One region of the Cellulosimicrobium sp. TH-20 genome, then DNA from elsewhere that is predicted to be linked to it. Evidence: riboswitches for the same ligand, from Rfam matches in the RefSeq annotation. Region 1 holds a riboswitch; the other holds the start of a gene.
The links. A riboswitch is a leader RNA that binds a small molecule or an ion and turns the genes downstream of it on or off. The one in region 1 is predicted to bind FMN.
Positions count from the first base shown of each region.

Region 2: linked by a shared signal. The riboswitch ahead of pnuC (nicotinamide riboside transporter PnuC) and the one ahead of ribD (bifunctional diaminohydroxyphosphoribosylaminopyrimidine deaminase/5-amino-6-(5-phosphoribosylamino)uracil reductase RibD) in region 1 are both predicted to bind FMN.

Region 1 is NZ_CP020857.1:2,997,031-3,006,483, reverse strand. It holds gene B8281_RS13305 (GNAT family N-acetyltransferase) at 1-500, opposite strand, end outside; gene rpe (ribulose-phosphate 3-epimerase) at 552-1,220, shown strand; FMN riboswitch at 1,503-1,628, shown strand; gene ribD (bifunctional diaminohydroxyphosphoribosylaminopyrimidine deaminase/5-amino-6-(5-phosphoribosylamino)uracil reductase RibD) at 1,787-2,920, shown strand; gene B8281_RS13290 (riboflavin synthase) at 2,920-3,543, shown strand; gene ribB (3,4-dihydroxy-2-butanone-4-phosphate synthase) at 3,591-4,967, shown strand; gene ribH (6,7-dimethyl-8-ribityllumazine synthase) at 4,964-5,431, shown strand; gene B8281_RS13275 (phosphoribosyl-ATP diphosphatase) at 5,505-5,768, shown strand; gene hisG (ATP phosphoribosyltransferase) at 5,879-6,733, shown strand; gene B8281_RS13265 (PH domain-containing protein) at 6,780-7,262, shown strand; gene B8281_RS13260 (DEAD/DEAH box helicase) at 7,390-9,291, opposite strand.
Region 2 is NZ_CP020857.1:1,451,450-1,460,902, forward strand. It holds gene B8281_RS06445 (phosphatase PAP2 family protein) at 1-106, opposite strand, end outside; gene B8281_RS06450 (phosphatase PAP2 family protein) at 106-804, opposite strand; gene B8281_RS06455 (RidA family protein) at 860-1,255, opposite strand; gene B8281_RS06460 (NUDIX domain-containing protein) at 1,417-1,914, shown strand; gene B8281_RS19955 (hypothetical protein) at 1,959-2,087, opposite strand; gene B8281_RS06465 (acetyl-CoA C-acyltransferase) at 2,283-3,494, opposite strand; gene B8281_RS06470 (acyl-CoA dehydrogenase family protein) at 3,625-4,866, opposite strand; gene pnuC (nicotinamide riboside transporter PnuC) at 5,033-5,743, opposite strand; FMN riboswitch at 5,893-6,018, opposite strand; gene B8281_RS06480 (TetR/AcrR family transcriptional regulator) at 6,201-6,959, opposite strand; gene B8281_RS06485 (MOSC domain-containing protein) at 7,043-7,504, shown strand; gene B8281_RS20025 (hypothetical protein) at 7,673-7,933, opposite strand; gene B8281_RS06495 (hypothetical protein) at 8,171-8,458, opposite strand; gene B8281_RS06500 (TetR/AcrR family transcriptional regulator) at 8,455-9,090, opposite strand; gene B8281_RS06505 (ABC transporter ATP-binding protein) at 9,245-9,453, shown strand, end outside.

The sequences.
Region 1 (9,453 bases):
TCGGGGACGTCGGCGACGACGGAGACGACCTGGCGGACCCCCGCGGCGGCGAGCGCCTCCAGGAGCGCGGCGAGCAGCGCGGTGCCCACCCCGCGCCCGGCGTGCTCCGGGTCGAGGTAGATCGTGTCCTCGGCGGTGTGCCGGTAGGCGGGCTTGGGGCGCCAGGCCGACGCGTACGCGTAGCCCGCGACGACGGCGCCGGTCGGGGAGCCCGGCCCGCCCGGGGCGTCGACCTCGGCGACGAGGAACGGCAGGCCGCGCGCGGTGACGTCGTCGAGCTTGCGGTGCCACGCCGGGACGTCCCAGACCTCCTCCTCGAACGTCACGCACGTGTCGCGCACGAACGGGGCGGCGATCTCCGCGACCCGCGGCAGGTCGTGCACCGTGGCCGGGCGCACCGTCACGGCGGGTGCGGAGGCGTGCGTGTCCCCGGGGCGGTGCGGCGTGCCGCGGACGGAGGCAGGGGCCGGGCCGGGGGAGGGGGAGGAGAGGTCGCTCACGCGACGAGGGTACGAGCACCGGGCTCCGGCACGCGCCCCTAGGCTGGGCCCATGGCAGCCCTCATCGCACCGAGCATCCTGTCCGCCGACTTCGCGAACCTCGAGCGCGACCTGAACGCGATCGCCACGGCGGACTACGCGCACGTCGACGTCATGGACAACCACTTCGTGCCGAACCTGACGCTCGGGCTGCCGGTGTTCGAGCGCCTGGCGCAGGTGTCGCCCGTCCCGATCGACGCCCACCTCATGATCGAGGACCCAGACCGCTGGGCGCCGGCCTACGCGGAGGCGGGGGCGGCGTCGGTCACGTTCCACGCCGAGGCCGCTGCTGCCCCTGTGCGGCTCGCTCGCGAGCTCCGCCGTCTGGGAGCCCGCGCAGGCGTCGCGCTGCGTCCTGCGACGCCGGTGGAGCCCTTCCTGGACCTGCTGACCGAGGTGGACATGATCCTCGTCATGACGGTCGAGCCGGGCTTCGGCGGGCAGTCCTTCATCGAGGGGACGCTGCCGAAGATCCGGCGGGCACGCGAGGCCGTGAGCGAGTCGGGCCTCGACGTGTGGATCCAGGTCGACGGGGGAGTGTCGCGCTCGACGATCGAGCGGGCCGCGGACGCGGGGGCGAACGTCTTCGTCGCCGGGTCGGCGGTCTACGGGGCGGAGAGCGTGCCCGGGGAGATCCAGGCGCTGCGCGATCTGGCGGAGGCGTCGGCGCACTCTCACTGACGTCAGGACGGGAAGGGGCCCTCTTCGGGCCCCTTCTTCGTTCCACATAAAATAGTGTGCCAAGCGCACATCTTCCATCCACAAGACCGCGAGAACCTCACCACCGAGCAAGGAGAAAGAGTGGAGCCAGCCGTCGGACGGCGAAGCTCGACGGCTCAGGGGGAGGCGGTGCTCGCGAGCGGCGACCTCGACGGGAGCGGGCGAGGTCGCGTCGGACCGCCGGTCGCACCCGCGCGGGGCGCACCCGGAGTAACATCGGCGGTTGCAGTACGCAGTACGCACGAACGTGCTCCGGGGTCGGTGCAATTCCGAGCCGGCGGTGACAGTCCGCGACCCGCGCCCACGCGCGGTTGACCTGGTGGAACTCCAGGACCGACGGTGAAAGTCCGGATGGGAGGAAGCACGTGCGGCGTGGCCACGCCTCGGCGCGTGGTGCTCCGGCGACCCGCCGGTGCACCCGTCCGGGACGGTGACGGCCTCGCCGTGGTGAGCGACGCCGTCGAGCCCTCGTGGCTCGACCCGCCGCCCGCCCTCACCCCGGAGCGCCCGTGCCCGGGAGGAGGACGATGGGCGAGCATCCCCGCACCCTGACGGTCGACGACGCGATGACGCGCGCGCTCGAGCTGGCGGCCCGAGGGCCGGCGCACGGGCCGAACCCCCGCGTCGGGTGCGTCCTGCTGGGCCCTCCGCCCGGCGCGACCCTGCCCGACGGCGCCGCGCCCGGTTCGATCGACCCGCACCCGCGGCCCGTGCTCGCCGAGGGGTGGCACCGTGGCGCGGGGACGCCGCACGCCGAGGCGGCGGCCCTCGCGGACGCCCGGGCGCGCGGCGTCGACGTGGCCGGCGCGACGGCGGTCGTGACGCTCGAGCCGTGCGCCCACACCGGTCGCACCGGCCCGTGCGCCGACGCCCTCGTCGCCGCGGGCGTGGCGGAGGTCGTGCTCGGCGTCGACGACCCGAACCCCGTCGCCACGGGCGGCGCGCACCGGCTGCGGGCCGCGGGGGTCCGCGTCGTGCGCGGCCTGCGCGCCGCCGAGGGCGAGGAGCTCCTGCGGGTGTGGCTCACGGCCGTCCGGCGCGGCACGCCGTACGTGACGCTCAAGACGGCTACGACGCTCGACGGCTACGTGGCCGCCGCGGACGGGACGAGCCGGTGGATCACCGGGCCCGCGGCGCGCGAGCACGCGCACCGCGTGCGGGCGGAGGTGGACGCGATCGTCGTCGGCACGGGCACGCTCCTGGCCGACGACCCCGAGCTCACCGCGCGGGTGCCCACCCACGGCTCGTCCCACGAGGCCGCGAGCGCCGCGCGTCTGGCGGAGCACCAGCCGTTGCGGGTGGTCGTGGGCCTGCGGGGGATCCCGCCGACGGCGCGGGTCCACGGGGAGGGTGGCGAGCTGGTGCACGTGCTGACGCGGGACGTCGGTGAGGTGCTGGAGCGGCTCGCGGAGCGCGAGGTGCGGCACGTGCTGGTGGAGGGCGGTCCGACGCTGGCGACGGCGTTCCTGGCCGCGGGCGCGGTGGACGAGCTGCACGCGTACGTGGCCCCGGTGCTGCTGGGGGGCGGGCGGCGAGCGGTGGACGGGTTGGGTGTGGCGACGATCGCCGACGCGCACCGGTTCCGCACGGTGGAGGTGAGGCGTGTCGGGGACGACGCGCTGGTGGTGTCCAGGAAGAGCACGGAAGGACGGGTGGGTTGATGTTCACGGGGATCGTGGAGGAGATCGGCAGGGTCCGGGGGATCGCGTTCCCTGGCGGCGCGGGGGAGGACGCGGTGCTCACGGTCGAGGGGCCGCTCGCGGCGTCGGACGCGGCGCTCGGTGACTCGATCGCGGTGAACGGGGTGTGCCTGACGGTCACGAGCCTCGGGGGCGACGGGTCGTTCACGGCGGACGTGATGCCGGAGTCGTTGCGGCGGACTGCGCTGGGTGACCTCGTGGCGGGGTCGCCGGTGAACCTGGAGCGGGCCGTCCGGGCGGACGCGCGGCTGGGCGGTCATGTGGTGCAGGGCCACGTGGACGGCGTCGGGACGCTCGTGAGCCGCGCGCCGGGGGAGCGGTGGGACGACCTGGTGCTCTCCGCCCCTGCGGGTCTGACGCGCTACGTGGCGGAGAAGGGCTCGATCGCGGTGAGCGGGGTGTCGTTGACGGTGACGCACGTGGACGACGAGACGTTCGGCGTCTCGCTGATCCCGACGACGCTCGAGGCGACGATCCTCGGGCGACTGGTGCCGGGCGACCGGGTGAACCTCGAGGTGGACGTGCTCGCGAAGTACGTCGAGCGCCTGCTGGTGTCCGGCGTGGTCCCCGGGAGCGCGTCGTGACGGGCGCGGGGTCCGCGAGCGCCGCGGTGCCGGAGGGGTCGGGGGCCGTGCGGCTGGGGTCGGTCGAGGAGGCGTTGGCGGCGATCCGGGTGGGGCGTCCGGTGCTGGTGGCGGACTCGCCGGACCGGGAGAACGAGGCGGACGTGGTGTTCGCGGCGCAGGGGGTGTCGGCGGAGTGGGTGGCGTGGACGATCCGGCACTCGTCGGGGTACCTGTGCGCGCCGATGCCGGCGGCGCGGGCGGACGCGTTGGAGCTGCCGTTGATGGTGCCGCACAGCCAGGATCCGCGGCGGACGGCGTACACGGTGACGGTGGACGCGGCGACGGGGGTGTCGACGGGGATCTCGGCGGAGGACCGGGCGCGGACGTTGCGGGTGCTGGCGGACCCGGCGTCGGGTGCGAGTGATCTGATCCGGCCGGGTCATGTGCTGCCGTTGCGGGCGGTGCCGGGGGGTGTGCTGCATCGTGCGGGGCACACGGAGGCCGCGGTGGACCTGGTGCGTCTGGCGGGGAGGGGTGAGGTCGGGGGTATCGCGGAGCTGGTGCACGACGACGGGACGATGATGCGTCTGGGGGACGCGGCGGCGTTGGCGGAGCGTGACGGGTTGGTGCTGATCACGATCGCGGACCTGGTGGCGTGGCGGCGGGTGCACGACTCGGCGCCTGCGGTGGCCACGGAGGTGCCGGATCGGGAGGCGGTGGCGCGGCGGGTGCACCGCACGTCGTCGGCGGAGCTCCCGACGGTGCACGGCCGGTTCCGGGTGGTGGGGTACCGGGACCTGCGTACGGGGGCGGAGCACGTGGCGCTGGTCCCTGCGGTCCCCCCTGCTGGTGCCTCGGGTCGGGGTGAGGCTGGTGCGGAGGCCGCGAGCGCCGTCGGGACGGAGGTGGTGCCGGTGGTGCGGGTGCACTCGGAGTGCTTGACGGGGGACGCGTTCGGGTCGTTGCGGTGCGACTGCGGTCCGCAGCTGGGGGCGGCGTTGGGGCGGGTCGCGGCGGAGGGGGGTGCGGTGGTGTACCTGCGGGGGCACGAGGGTCGGGGGATCGGGTTGCTGGCGAAGATCGGGGCGTACGAGCTGCAGGACGCTGGTCTGGACACGGTGCAGGCGAACCTGGAGCTGGGGTGGCCGGTGGATCGTCGGGAGTACGGGGCGGCGGCGGCGATCCTGGCGGACCTGGGGTTGTCGCGGGTGCGGTTGCTGACGAACAACCCGGCGAAGGTGACGGGTCTGGTGGCGTCGGGCATCGACGTGGTGGGGGCGGAGCGGATCGAGGTGGGTCACGGTGAGCACAACCGGGCGTACCTGGTGACGAAGAAGGTGGCGATGGGTCATCTGCTGGACACGGTGGCGGTCCCGGACGGGGCTGTCCTGGTGGAGCCGGGCGACGAGCCGGGTACGGAGACGAAGGAGGACGAGGGATGAGCGGGGCAGGTGCGCCGACGGTGAGCGTGGACGGGTCGGGGCTGCGGGTGACGGTGGTCGCGGCGAGCTGGCACACGGAGGTGATGGACGGGTTGCTGGCGGGCGCGCGGCGGGCGTTGGCGGCGGCGAACGTGTCGCACGTGAGCGTGGTGCGGGTGCCGGGGTCGTTCGAGCTGCCGGTGGCGGCGGCACGCGCGGTGGAGCACGGCGCGGACGCGGTGGTGGCGCTGGGCGTGGTGATCCGTGGGGGGACGCCGCACTTCGAGTACGTGTGCCAGGCGGCGACGTCGGGTCTGACGGACGTGAGCGTGCGCACGGGGGTGCCGGTGGGGTTCGGTGTGCTGACGTGCGACGACGAGCAGCAGGCCCTGGACCGGGCGGGCCTGGAGGGGTCGCGCGAGGACAAGGGTGCGGAGGCCGCGGAGGCGGCGGTCGCGACGGTCGTGGCGCTGCGCGACCTGTGACGGACCGGGTCGGGGCGTGCCCGCTGGGCGGACACGCCCCGGCCGGGTCCGGGCGGCGGATACCCTGGAGCCCGTGAAGACGTTCGAGTCCCTGTTCGCGGAGCTGTCCGAGAAGGCCACGACGCGACCTGCCGGTTCCGGCACGGTCGCGGAGCTGGACGCCGGCGTGCACGCGATCGGGAAGAAGGTGGTCGAGGAGGCCGCCGAGGTGTGGATGGCCGCCGAGTACGAGGGCGACGTGAAGACGGCGGAGGAGATCTCCCAGCTCCTCTACCACCTGCAGGTCCTCATGCTGGCGAAGGGTCTGAGCCTGCAGGACGTGTACGAGCATCTGTGAGCGGCCGCGCCGGTGAGCGTCCCCCGCTCCCGGCCGCGAGCGCCGCTCGCCCCTCGCTCGTCCCTGCTGTTCCCCTCTTCCTGCCCGATCCCCTGAACGAAGGTCCTGTCATGCTGCGTATCGCCGTCCCCAACAAGGGGTCCCTGTCCGAGCCCGCCGTCGAGATGCTGCGCGAGGCGGGGTACCGCCAGCGCCGTGACCCGCGCGAGCTGGTGCTGGCGGACCCGGACAACGACGCCGAGTTCTTCTTCCTGCGCCCGCGCGACATCGCGGTGTACGTGGGGTCGGGCACGGTCGACGTCGGGGTCACGGGTCGGGACCTGCTGCTGGACTCGGGCGCGGACGCGGTGGAGCACATGCAGCTCGGGTTCGGGGGGTCGACGTTCCGCTACGCGGCGCCGGCGGGGACGATCACGTCGTTGGAGCAGGTGCAGGGGCTGCGGGTCGCGACGTCGTACGAGGTCCTCGTGGAGGGGCACCTGCGGGCGCACGGGGTGGACGCGACGGTGGTGCACCTGGACGGTGCGGTCGAGTCGGCGGTGCAGCTCGGGGTGGCGGACGTCGTCGCGGACGTGGTCTCGACGGGCACGACGCTGCGGGGCGCCGGCCTGGAGGTGTTCGGCGACCCGATCCTGGTGTCGGAGGCGGTGCTGATCCGGCCGCGCAAGGTTGCGGAGGCGGACGTCCCGGCGGGGGTGGAGGTGCTGTCCCGTCGTCTGCAGGGGGTGCTGACGGCGCACGAGTACGTCCTCATGGACTACGACGTGCCGGTGTCGCTCGTGGACCGTGCGGTCGCGATCACGCCGGGCCTGGAGTCGCCCACGGTGTCGCCGCTGCACGACCGGGACTGGGCGGCGGTGCGGGCGATGGTGCGCCGCGACCGCACGAACCAGGTCATGGACGCCCTGTACGACGTGGGTGCGCGCGCGATCCTCGTGACCCGGATCCACGCCTCGCGCCTCTGAACCTCGGCCCCCGGTGGGTGGTCGGCGGGTGTGAGACGGTGGCGGCATGAGCACCGACCCGTTCCCCGACCCCGGCCTGCCGGGCGACCGCGACGACGACCCGTACCGCACGTTCCGGCCCCGGTTCGGCCTGGTGTCGGCCTGGGCGACGGGCGTGGTCGTCGTCGGCGGGTGCGTCGTGGTGGGGCTGTCCGCGACGGGGCCGCTCGGCACGTCGTGGGTGAACCGGCTGTCCATCGCGGCGTTCGCGCTGTTCGCGGCGTGGCTGCTGTGGCGCCTGGGCGGCGTGCACGCCGTCCCGACGCGCGAGGGCCTGCGGGTGCGCAACGTCATCTACACGCGCCGCCTCGCCTGGCCCCAGATCGTGTCGGTCCGCTTCGGCTCCGGCGACGCGTGGGTGCGTCTCGACCTCGCGGACGGGTCCACCCTCGCCGTCATGGGCATCCAACGGGCCGACGGCGCCCGGGGCGAGGCGGAGGCGCGTCGCCTCGCCGCCCTGGTGAAGGCGCACGGCGAGGCCCACGAGTAAGGACCGCAGGCGCGGGCCTCCCGTGCCCGCGCCACGGGTCACCCCGTACCGACGACGACGGCCCCCGGATCGAGGAGATCCGGGGGCCGTCGTCGTGCGCCGGCGGGATTGCCGCCGGCGGCGCGGGTCAGAACGCGGCGCGGTGGCGCGGCTTGCGCTCGCCCCGGTCGTCGGCACGGTCGAACCGGTCACGACGCTCGTCACGACGACCCGACGGGCCGTGCCCGGCACGCGGGCCCCGGGACGCGGGCGCGCCCTCGTCGAGACGGATGCGCAGCGCCTTGCCCGCGACCCGCGCCCGCGAGATGCGGTCCATCGTGTCCGCGTCGAGCGGGGCGGTGATGTCCACGAGCGAGAACGACGGGAAGATGTCGATCTTGCCGACGTCCGACCCGGCCAGACCCGCCTCGTTCGTCAGCGCGCCCACGATCCCGCCCGGCATCACGCCGTCCTTGTGCCCCACGGACAGGCGGTAGCGCGTCCCGACGGCGTCGCGGCGGATACCGCGCGTCCCGTCGCCCTCGCGCCGGCCCGACGCACGGTCACCGCGCGACGGACGCTCGCCCGCGCGCTCCGTACGACGCGCCTTCGACTGCTCGCGCGCCGCGGCCCGCTCCGCCTCGAACCGCTCCTGCTCCTCACGGGCACGCGGCCCGTCGTCACCGACCGCGAGCGCCGCCATGGCCGCGGCGAGGTCGACCGGGTCGACGTCGTGCTCGGCGAGGAAGGTGCGCACCATGTCGGCGTACATCGACAGGCGGCCTGCCTCCTGGCGGGCGGGGACCTGCCCGAGCAGGGCCCGCACCTTGTGCGCGGACACGTCCGCGGGGGAGGGGATCTCGATCTCCTGCAGCGGGGTGCGGGTCGTGCGCTCGATCGCGCGCAGGCGCCCGCGCTCGTGCGGGGTGACGAAGCTCAGGGCCTCGCCGGTGCGGCCCGCGCGGCCGGTGCGGCCGATGCGGTGCACGTACGCCTCGGGCTCGCCCGGCAGGTCGAAGTTCACGACGAGACCGATGCGGTCCACGTCGAGGCCGCGCGCGGCGACGTCGGTCGCGACGAGGACGTCGAGCGCACCGGAGCGCAGGCGCTCCACGATCCGCTCGCGCTCCTTCTGCGCGACGTCGCCCGAGATGGTCGCGGCCGAGATGCCGCGCTCGACGAGCGCGGACCCGACCTCCTCCGCGGCGCCGCGCGTGCGGGTGAACACGATCGCGGCCTCGGCGTCGGACGTGGCGAGGACGCGCACGAGGGAGCCGGTCTTGTGGCGGAACGGCACGACGGCGTACGTCTGGCGCACGCTCGTCACCGTGGAGGACTGGCGGGCGACGGCGATCTCGACCGGGTCGGTGAGGTGCTCGTTCGCGACGCGGCGGATCGGGGCGGGCATCGTCGCGGAGAACAGCGCGACCTGACGCTCGCGCGGCGCGCGGGAGAAGATCGTGTCGACGTCCTCCGCGAAGCCCATGCGCAGCATCTCGTCGGCCTCGTCGAGCACGAGGAAGCGCACGTCGTCGAGCACGAGGGTGCCGCGCTCGATGTGGTCGATGACGCGCCCGGGCGTGCCGACGACGACCTGCGCCCCGGCCGCGAGCGCCCGCTGCTGCGGCTGGTAGGGCGAGCCGCCGTACACGGCGACGACGTCGACCTTGGGCAGGTGCGCCGCGAACGACTCGACGGCGTCGGCGACCTGCATCGCGAGCTCGCGCGTCGGGGTGAGGACGACGGCCTGCACGCGCCGCAGCGTGGGGTCGATCGCGGCGAGCAGCGGGAGGCCGAACGCGGCGGTCTTGCCGGTGCCGGTCTGCGCGACGCCGGTGATGTCGCGGCCCGCGAGGAGCGCGGGGATGGCCTCGGCCTGGATCGCGGACGGGGTGACGAACCCGAGGTCGGCGACGGCGCGCTCGAGGGGCGCGGGCAGGCCGAGGTCGGAAAACACGGGGCCGGTGGGAGCGGTCTGCTCCGCGACGGCGGGGGAGGTGTCGGTGGAGTGGTCGAGGGCGTGCGAGGGCGCGACGACGTCAGCAGTCATGAAAGGGTGAGGACCGTTCGTTTCGGGGTGTGGAGTGGCGTGCGGTCACCGGGTCGGTTCTCGCAGGTCGCACTCCCGAACACACCAGGCCGGCCACCGCCACGATCGGGGAGATCAGGGGGGTCGGCCACTCTCACGGACACACGCGGGACGAGCGACGAA
Region 2 (9,453 bases), 1.5 Mb from region 1:
ACAGCACCGCCCCCGGGAGGAACGCCCGCAGACCGACGTCGCGCAGCACCTCCTTCGCCGTGGGGCGGGTCGTGTCCAGCTCGTAGCGGTGCACGAAGGGTTGCATCAGACCTCGTTCCTGGGAGTGTCACCGGAGGGACGGCCGGACCGCGCGGCGGTCCACCCGTGGTAGCCGACGGCGGACGCCCCCGCGACCGCGCCGCCGAGGAGGATCCCGCCGACGACGTCGGACGGGTAGTGCGCGCCGAGCAGCACGCGGTCGGCCGCGGTGACGAGGGCGAGCGCCGTCGCACCGCCGACCACCGCGACGCGGCCTCGCCGCCCGAGCAGCGGCCAGACGAGCACGCTGAGCGTCACCCCGACGGCCGCCGCGTTCATCGCGTGCCCGGAGGGGAAGCTCGCGCCCGGCACGGTCGACACGGCGTCCTCGAGGACGGGCCGCGCGCGGCCGACGACCTCCTTCGCGCCGAGGCCGAGAGCCCACGCGCCCCAGATCGTCCCGGCCGCCCAGGCCGCGCGCGACCCGAGCCCGTGGCGTCGCCACGCCCAGACGCACACGCCCATCGCGGCGAGGTTCATCCACCGCGCGGCGAGCGCCTCCTGCCCCACGAGGAGCGCGCGCTCGAGCGCGGGGCGCTCGCCGGCGAACCGCGTCGCCGCGGCGACGGCGGCGCGGTCGGCGTCGACGACGACCCCCGACTCCGCGCGCACGAGCCAGGCGAGCGCGAGCACGGGGAGCGAGGCCGCGACCCCGTACGCCGCCGCCCGCCACAGGGCGCGGTACGGGGTCCGGTCGGCTGGCACCCCCGGACAGTAGCGGCACCCCCGTGACGTCGCGCGCGGGAGCGGGTGCCTCGCGTCAGGCGGGGAGCGCCGCGACCGCCTCGATCTCGACGAGCGCGCCCGGCCGCCCGATCCCGACCCGCAGGACGGTCACGGCGGCGGGGTGCGGGCCCCAGACCTCGCCGACGGCGGCGAAGCCCTCCATGAGGTCGGCCTCGGGGTCGAGGTAGACGGCGAGCCGCGCGACGTCCTCTGGCCCGGCGCCTGCCTCGGCCAGCACGGCGAGGACGTTGCGCAGCGCCTGCGCCGTCTGGGCCGCGATGCCGCCCTCGACGATCGCGCCCGCGGCGTCCGTGCCGTTCTGCCCGCCGACGTAGAGCGTGCGGCTCGTCTCGACGATGGTGCCCTGCGAGAACGCGGGGTTGCGGTGCAGCCCGGGCGGGTTGAGGTGCGTGACGCTCTGCGTGGCCATGGTCGTCCCCTTCTGCGGTCCCGGTCCTGGTGCTGCCGACGCTACGCCGTGCCGCCGACAGACCCCCGACAGGCCCCCGGACACGACCCCGAGACGCCCTCGGCGGGTGGTCCGCGCGGCCCCGACGGGCCGGTCCGGCGTCGGCTGTGTAGGAAGGAGGGGTGAAGCAGTCAGCAGGGCTCGTGCTCTACCGGTTCCGTGCCGACGTCGTCGAGGTGCTCCTCGGGCACATGGGGGGCCCGCTGTGGGCGCGCAAGGACGCGGGCGGGTGGACGATCCCCAAGGGCGAGGTGGAGCCGGGGGAGGACGAGCACGCGGCGGCGCTGCGCGAGTTCGCCGAGGAGCTCGGCGTCCCGGCTCCCGCCGGCGCGGCACCGGACCTCGACCTCGGCACGGTGCGCCAGCGCGCGGGCAAGCTCGTCGCGGCGTGGGCGCGGGAGGCGGACCTCGACGTCACGACGATCGCGAGCAACACGTTCGCGCTGGAGTGGCCGCCGCGCTCGGGACGCATGCAGGAGTTCCCGGAGCTCGACCGGGCCGGCTGGTTCGCGCTCGCGCGCGCCCGCGGGCTCGTGGTCGCGGGCCAGGTCCCGCTGCTCGACCGGCTGGAGGAGCTGCTCGCGCGCGAGCCCGCGGCGAACGAGGCGACCAGGGCATGACGAGAGCCCGGGACCGCGGTCCCGGGCTCGTCGAGCGGGAGGCGTCAGCCGAGCAGGTAGGGCGCCGCGGCGAAGCCTGCGGCGAGCCCGACGAGCGCGACGGCGACGGCGGACAGGTGCGAGCGGCGCGCACGGCTCGCGGTACGGCGGGCTGCGTCGGTCACGGTGGTCATGACGGTCCTCTCGTGGGGGGGGCGGTTCCAGGGAGAGGGACCACGTCAGACGCGATCCATGACGCGAAACCCGGCCGTCGTGGCGCGATCTGCGTCACACCGCGGCGGCCGAAACGCGCCAACCCTGGTGCAGCATCGTGCACCAGGGTTGGTCGGCTCGCGCGGCGGAGCCCCGACGGGGGCCCGCCCGGAGGGTCAGACGCGCAGGACGAGCGCGTCCCCCTGACCGCCGCCGCCGCACAGCGCCGCCGCGCCGACGCCGCCCCCGCGGCGACGGAGCGCGAGCGCGAGGTGCAGCGCGAGCCGAGCGCCCGACGCGCCGACCGGGTGGCCGAGCGCGATGGCGCCGCCGTCGGCGTTGACCACGTCCGCGTCGATGCCGAGGTCCGCGACCGACTGCAGCGCGACGGCGGCGAACGCCTCGTTGATCTCCACGAGGTCGAGGTCCGCCGCGGCGATCCCCTCGCGCTTCACAGCGGCCTCGATGGCTCGCGCCGGCTGGGAGTGCAGCGAGTTGTCGGGCCCCGCGACCTGGCCCGCCGCGCCGATCTCGGCGAGCCACGGCAGGCCGTTGCGCTTCGCGAAGGCGCGGCTCGCGACGACGACCGCCGCCGCGCCGTCGGACAGGGGCGAGCTCGACCCGGCGGTGATGGTCCCGTCCCGCACGAAGGCCGGGCGCAGGCGCTCCAGGGCCTCGAGCGTCGTGTCGGCGCGCACGCCCTCGTCGTGCTCGACGACGACCGGCTCGCCCCGCCGCTGCGGCACCTCGACGGGGGCGATCTCCTCGGCGAGCCGCCCGGCGTCGCGCGCCGCGGCGGCCCGCTGGTGCGAGCGCAGCGCGAACGCGTCCTGCTCGGGGCGGCCGATGCCGCGCGTCGCGCAGCCGCGGTCGGTGAGCTCGCCCATGACCTCGCCGCTGAACGGGTCGTTCAGCCCGTCGTGCGTGAGCGAGTCGGCCATCGTCACGTCCCCGAACGCGAACCCGGAGCGCGACCCGACGACGAGGTGCGGCGCGTTCGTCATGGACTCCTGGCCACCCGCGACGACGACGCTCGCCTCGCCCGTGCGGACCAGCCGGGCCGCGTCGATGATCGCGGTGAGGCCCGAGAGGCACAGCTTGTTGATCGTCACGGTGGGCACGTCCCAGCCGAGGCCCGCGAGGATCGCGGCCTGGCGCGCGGGGCCCTGCTTGGCGCCCGCCTGCACGACCTGCCCGACGATCACCGTGTCGACCTGCTCCGGCGCGACGCCCGCGGCCGCGAGCGCGCCGCGGATCGCGTGCGCGCCGAGCTCGGCCGCCGAGAGCGAGGCGAGCGCGCCGCGGAAGCGCGCGAACGGGGTGCGCGCGCCGTGCAGGAGGACCGGGGTGACCTCGTCCTCGGGGGTGACGGCGGCGGCGTCGGGCATGGGGCTGGCGTCGGTGCTCATGGGACTCCGATCCGGGAGGGCGAGGAGACGGGGCGAACAGGAGCCCCGGCGCCGCGAGGAGGGGCGAGCGGCGCCGGGGAGCGGGGGAGGGCATGCGCCCTCGGGACCGTCAGACGAACGCGGAGACGCCCGTGATGTCGCGCCCGACGATGAGCGCCTGGACCGATTCGGTGCCCTCGTACGTGTGCAGGGCCTCGATGTCGGCGAAGTGCCGCGCGACGCGGTTCTGGAGCAGGATCCCGTTGCCGCCGAGCAGGTCGCGCGCGCTCGCCGCGACCTCGCGCGCCCCGCGGGTGCACGTGTACTTCGCGAGCGACGCCTGCGGGCCGGTGAGCGTCCCCGCCTCGTCGAGCCGCGTCATCTGCGCGACGAGGAGCTGGAGCTGCGTGATCGTCGAGAGCATCCGCGTGAGGCGCTCCTGCACCATCTGGTTCGCGGCGAGCGGGCGCCCGAACTGGACGCGCTGCTTCGCGTACGCGACCGCGGCCTCGTAGCACGCGACCGCGTGCCCGACGGCGGCCCACGCCACCCCGAGGCGCGTCGCGAAGAGCACGCGCGAGGTGTCCTTGAACGACCGCGCGCCCGGCAGGGCGTTCTCGGCGGGGACGAACACGTCGTCGAGCACGACGTGCGCCTGCCAGATCGCGCGGAGCGACACCTTGCCGGTGATGGTCGTGCCCGTGTAGCCCGGGGTGTCCTGCGGCACGACGAACCCGTGGACCTGGCCGTCGCCGTCGTCGCCGACGAGGCGCGCCCACACGACCGTGACGTGGCCCGACGACCCGTTGCCGATCCACTTCTTCTCGCCGTTCAGCACGTAGCCCTCGACGCCGTCGCGCGTCTCCTTGCGCGCCGTCGTCTCGAGCGAGACGGAGTCCGAGCCGTGGGTGGGCTCGGTGAGCGCGAACGCGCCGAGGATCTCCCCGCGCGCCATGGGCTCGGCGTACTTCGCCCGCTGCTCGTCGGAGCCGAGCATCTGGATGCTGCGCAGCGCGAGACCGCCCTGGACGCCGCAGATCGTCGCGACGGAGCCGTCGCCCCGCGACATCTCCATGGCGGCGAGGCCGGCGGCGAGCTGGCTCACGTGCGGACGACCGTCGACGTCGACGCCGTCACGCAGCAGGTCGAGCTCGCCCATGCGCTTGACGAGGTCGAACGGGACCTCGGCGCGCTCCCAGTAGTCGTCGATGACGGGCAGCACCTCGTCCTGGACGAACTGCCGGACGCGCTGCAGGTGGGCGCGGTCCTCCTCGGTCGCGTCGGCGAACGCGCCGGCGTAGTCGAGGTCGAGCGGGGTCGCGAGGTCGTAGGTGGGCTCGGTGACGCCGGGCATGATCGGGGTGGTGGGCATCGGTGCTCCCCTGGGAGGGCGGCTGCGGTCGGTCGACCGTCCTCGACGCGGTTGCCCGGGGTGCGGGCCCGGCGTCGGCGGCGGTCCCTCCCATAGTGCAGCGATACCCCGTCTCAGTCAATCGAGACGGGGTATCGGTGTTGGGTTGGGTCGGGTGACCGGCGGGTCAGGCGGGCGCGCCCGCCGCCGCGGCGTCCGCCTCGGCAGCGGCGGCCGCGCGGCGGTTGACGCGCCACCACACGAAGAACCCGACGAGCGTGAACGCGCCGTAGAACACGTACATGAACGCGGACGCGTAGAAGCCGGCCGAGATCAGCAGGGGCACGCCCACGACGTCCACGGCGACCCAGATGAGCCAGAACTCGACCCAGCCCTTCGCCATGCCGTACGTCGCGAGCAGCGAGCCCATGAAGATCCACGCGTCGGCCCAGACGGGCTCGTACGACTCGAGCGCGCGGAAGACCGGGGTCAGGAGGGCTGTGCCGCCGACGAGCGCGACGACGAGGAACACGCGCTGGCGCCACGACGCCCAGCGCGGCACGACGGCGACGCCGTGGCTGTCCGCGTCGGCGTCACCGAGCCGCGCCTGGGTCTTGCGCCACTGCACCCACCCGTAGACCGACACGACGACGAACATCACCTGGCGGCCCGCCTGGCCGAGCAGGTTGACGGGGTTGGGCGTCGCGAACACCGCGCCGAGGAACACCGTGAGCAGCAGCAGGTTGCCGACGATGCCCACGGGCCACGCCCACACCTTGCGCCGCATGCCGCCCAGCGCCGACGCCAGGCCGAACCCGTTGCCCACGATCTCGCGCCACAGCAGATGCTGGTCGCCGATCGTCAGCTGCGCGTCGAACAGCGCGTGGATCAGGTCCATCGGATGTCCTCGTCCTCCCGGGCACGGGCGCTCCGGGGTGAGGGCGGGCGGCCGGGCCGGGCCACGAGGGCCCGACGGCGTCGCTCACCACGGCGAGACCGCGCCCCGTCGCGCGGGCTCGCGAGAGCCCGGCCGAGGACGGCCGCGCCGCACGTGCTTCCTCCCATCCGGACTGTCACCGTCGGTCCTGGAGTTCCACCAGGTCAACCGCGCGTGGGCGCGGGTCGCGGACTGTCACCGCCGGCTCGGAATTGCACCGACCCCGGAGCACGTTCGTGCGTACTGCGTTCTGCAACCGCCGATGCTACTCGCGCATTCCCCGGGCACGGGACTCGCACCGCACCGTCCCACGGACTGAAACACGATGCGACCCTGCGCCGCCGAGCAGGTGGTCCTGGTCCGTCCGCGGGCGCAGACGAACCAGGACCACCTGCTCGGCGGGGCGGGGCGGGAGGGGTCAGGCCAGGGCGTCGCGGACGGCGCGCGCGACGTCGTCCGCGACGCCCTGCGCGTCCGCGTCCGCGTCCACCACGGTCACGACGACGCGGCGCGCCGCGGGCACGCCGTCCCCGCTGCGCTCCTGGGCGGCGGCGTCTGGCGCGGCGTACCGGCCGACGGCGGCACGGCGCAGGTCCGCGAACGCCTCCTCGAGCTGGGGGCGCAGGTCCTGCTCGGGGGAGCGCAACCACCGGCGCAGGAGCGCGTTGTGCACGGCGACGACGGACGCCGCGAACGCGATGGACGCCGTCGAGCGGCGCTCGTCCGGCGGGAGCGCGTCGCGCAGGTACGCGGTGAACGCGCGCTCGTAGCGGTGGGTCGTGACGAGCTCGCGGTCGCGCAGCGCCGGCACCTGCTGGAGGAGCTGCCAGCGGGCCAGGGACGTCTTGCGCTGACCGACGTGGTGGTCGAACACCAGCCGCGCCGCGCGGCACACCTCGAGGTACGGGTCGACCGTCGGGTCGGGCGTGAGGTGCCCCTCGGCGTCGGGCACGGGCCGCGTCGCGGCGAGCATGACGACGACCTCGTCGAGCAGGAGCTCGTGGTCCGCGAAGACCACGTCCTCCTTGGACCCGTAGCGGCGGAAGAAGGTGGCGCGGCTGACCTGGGCGGCGTCGGCGATCTCCTCGACGGTCGTCTGCTCGTACCCCTTGCGGGTGAAGAGCTCGATCGCTGCGTCGACGGCCTGGGCATGGGTGCGGCTGCGGACGTCGGTCATGCACCGGACGGTACACCGGTACCCGGCGCTCGCCCGGCCCGGGGCGGTGGCCCTGGGGCGGCGCCGGGTGCGAGGCTGGGGCCATGCCGGACCAGCCTCGCGTGCACGCGATCCACGTCGCGAAGGCCCGTCGGCTGCCGACGCGGGTCGTCGCGTCGGTCGAGGCGGAGGAGGGCAAGGGCCTCGTCGGCGACCGGTACCACGGGTCGAAGCACCGGCACGTGACGATCCAGACGCTCACCGACCTCGCGGCGGCCTCCGCGGACCTCGGGCAGGAGATCGACCCCGGTCTCACCCGGCGCAACGTCACGCTCACCCACGGCGACCTGCCCACGAAGCCGGGGTCGTTCCTGCGGATCGGGGACGTCGAGCTCCAGGTGCTCCGGATCGCCGCGCCGTGCCGGCTGCTCGACGACTGGATCGCGCCCGGCGCGATGCGCGCGATGCACGCGCGGGGCGGCGTCGTGTGCCGGCTGCTGTCGTCCGGCACGGTCCGGGCGGGCGACGTCGTGGTGTGGGACGAGGCGGCCGCCGGCGGGGCCTGAGCCCCGGGGCGGCCTCCGGCCCTACGGTGGCCGGGCGCGTGCCGTCGGCAGCGGCGCCCGTGCTTCGACGGTAGACCCGTGGTGGCCCCGCGTCGACGGCTGGGGCGGGTGAGACCGCGGGCGTCGGCGAGATCCCTGGTGCGCGGGCCGCGGGCGCCGGACCGAGGGTCAGCCGCCGAGGAACGCCTTCATCGCGAGGGTCGAGAAGAGCACGGCTCCTGCGGCCACGGCCAGCGCGACGACCCAGCCGTTCGCCCGCTCGACCGGGGGGACGGCAGGCCGACGCGCGGGGGCCGCGCCCCGCCGTCGGGCCCGGGACGCGCGGCGCGCGGTGAAGCGCAGGCCGCGCGCGGCCGCGCGGGCGGACGGCTGCTCGGGTGCGCCGTCGTGGGCGGGGAACGCGGTGTCCCGGGCGGGGGTGGGGGTCACGGTGCGCCTCCGGAGGTTGGCCGGCGCCGCTGACCGGCGCCGTACCGACAGTCTGTCCCGCGGCGCACCCCGGGCGCGTCGCCCGTCCGGTGGATCCTGCGGCCCGCCGGGGTGCGACCTCCGGATGACGAGTGCGTGGTCCTCGTGGCCCGCGAGGTGCACGCTCTCGCACCGCCGGCCGCACGGGCGACCCCACGGCCGACCGCACGGCGGCCCGGACGAGCGACCGCCCGGCGGTCAGCGCGGGGCGTTCTCCTGGTACCGGGGCCGGCCGCCCCGGGCGGCGCGCTGCAGGTAGCGGACCTCGCGCAGCGCGACGGCCGCGGCGACCACCAGCGGGACCCACGCCCAGACGCGGCCGCGCAGCACGAGCACGAGGCACACGACCGCGACGACGATCCCGCCGAGCACGGTCGCGACGCTCGCCCAGCGCACGCCGCTCCGGACGTCGTCGGCCCGCTGCCACCAGCGGCGCAGCCGCTCGCCGAGGCCGGGGCGGGGTGCCGGCCCCGGGCTGACGCTCATGCGCGGGCCTCGCGCGTGAGGGCGACGCCCTCGATGCTGCGGACGGCCATGCGGAGCGCGTCGGCGCGCGAGATCTCGCCGTCGTCGGCCATGGACCACGCGTTGAAGAGCATCCACCACAGGGTGCGGACGATCCACGCCACGCTGAGCTGGTCGTCGACGACGCCGGCCTCCTGCCCGCGGCGCAGCATCTCCCGCACCGGCTCCTCGGCCTGCTCGGACTCGGCCCAGAACGCGGACTCGGCGTCGGCGAGCTCGGTGAACAGCACCATGTACCAGGGGCCGAGGTCGAAGTACTCGAAGGCGAGGCGGCGCAGCGCGGAGGCCGGGGGTCCGTCGTCGAGCCGCGCGGCGGCGATCGCCGCGCGCGTGCGCTCGACGGTCTCGGCACCGATCGCCTCGACGAGGTCGGCACGCTCGGGGAAGTAGCGGTGCAGGGTCGTGCGGCCCACCTGGGCGGCCTGCGCGACGTCGCCGAGCGACGCGGACTTGTCCGTGCTGAGCACCGAGACGGCCGCGTCGAGGATCGCGCGGCGGGTCCGGGTGCGGGTGCCGCTCGTGGGCGGCGCGTCGGGAGCCGCTCGGGAGGGCGTGGCCGCGGGGGTGCTCCGCGCGCTCGTTCGTGCCGTCACGCGGCCCACGATAGCCCGCGCCGTGACGGAACGCCGCTTGTCACGGATGGAACACCCATGTTCCACTAGGGGCGTCGAGCGCCCCGGCGCACGACCTCCCGCGCCGCGTCAACGACGGTTGACGCGAGAGAGGATGTCAACCATGGTTGACGACATGTCCCCGACCTCCACCACGCCCGAGGCCCCACCCGCTCCTCGCGACGCCACCCCTCGGGGCCCGTTCCTCCCGCGCCTCGCGGTGCTGTGGCAGTTCGTCCGCCCGCACCGCCGGACCCTGCTGCTCGGCCTCGTGCTCGGTCTCGGGACGACGGCCGCGACCCTCGCGACGCCGATGGTCACCAAGTGGGTGCTCGACACGCTCGG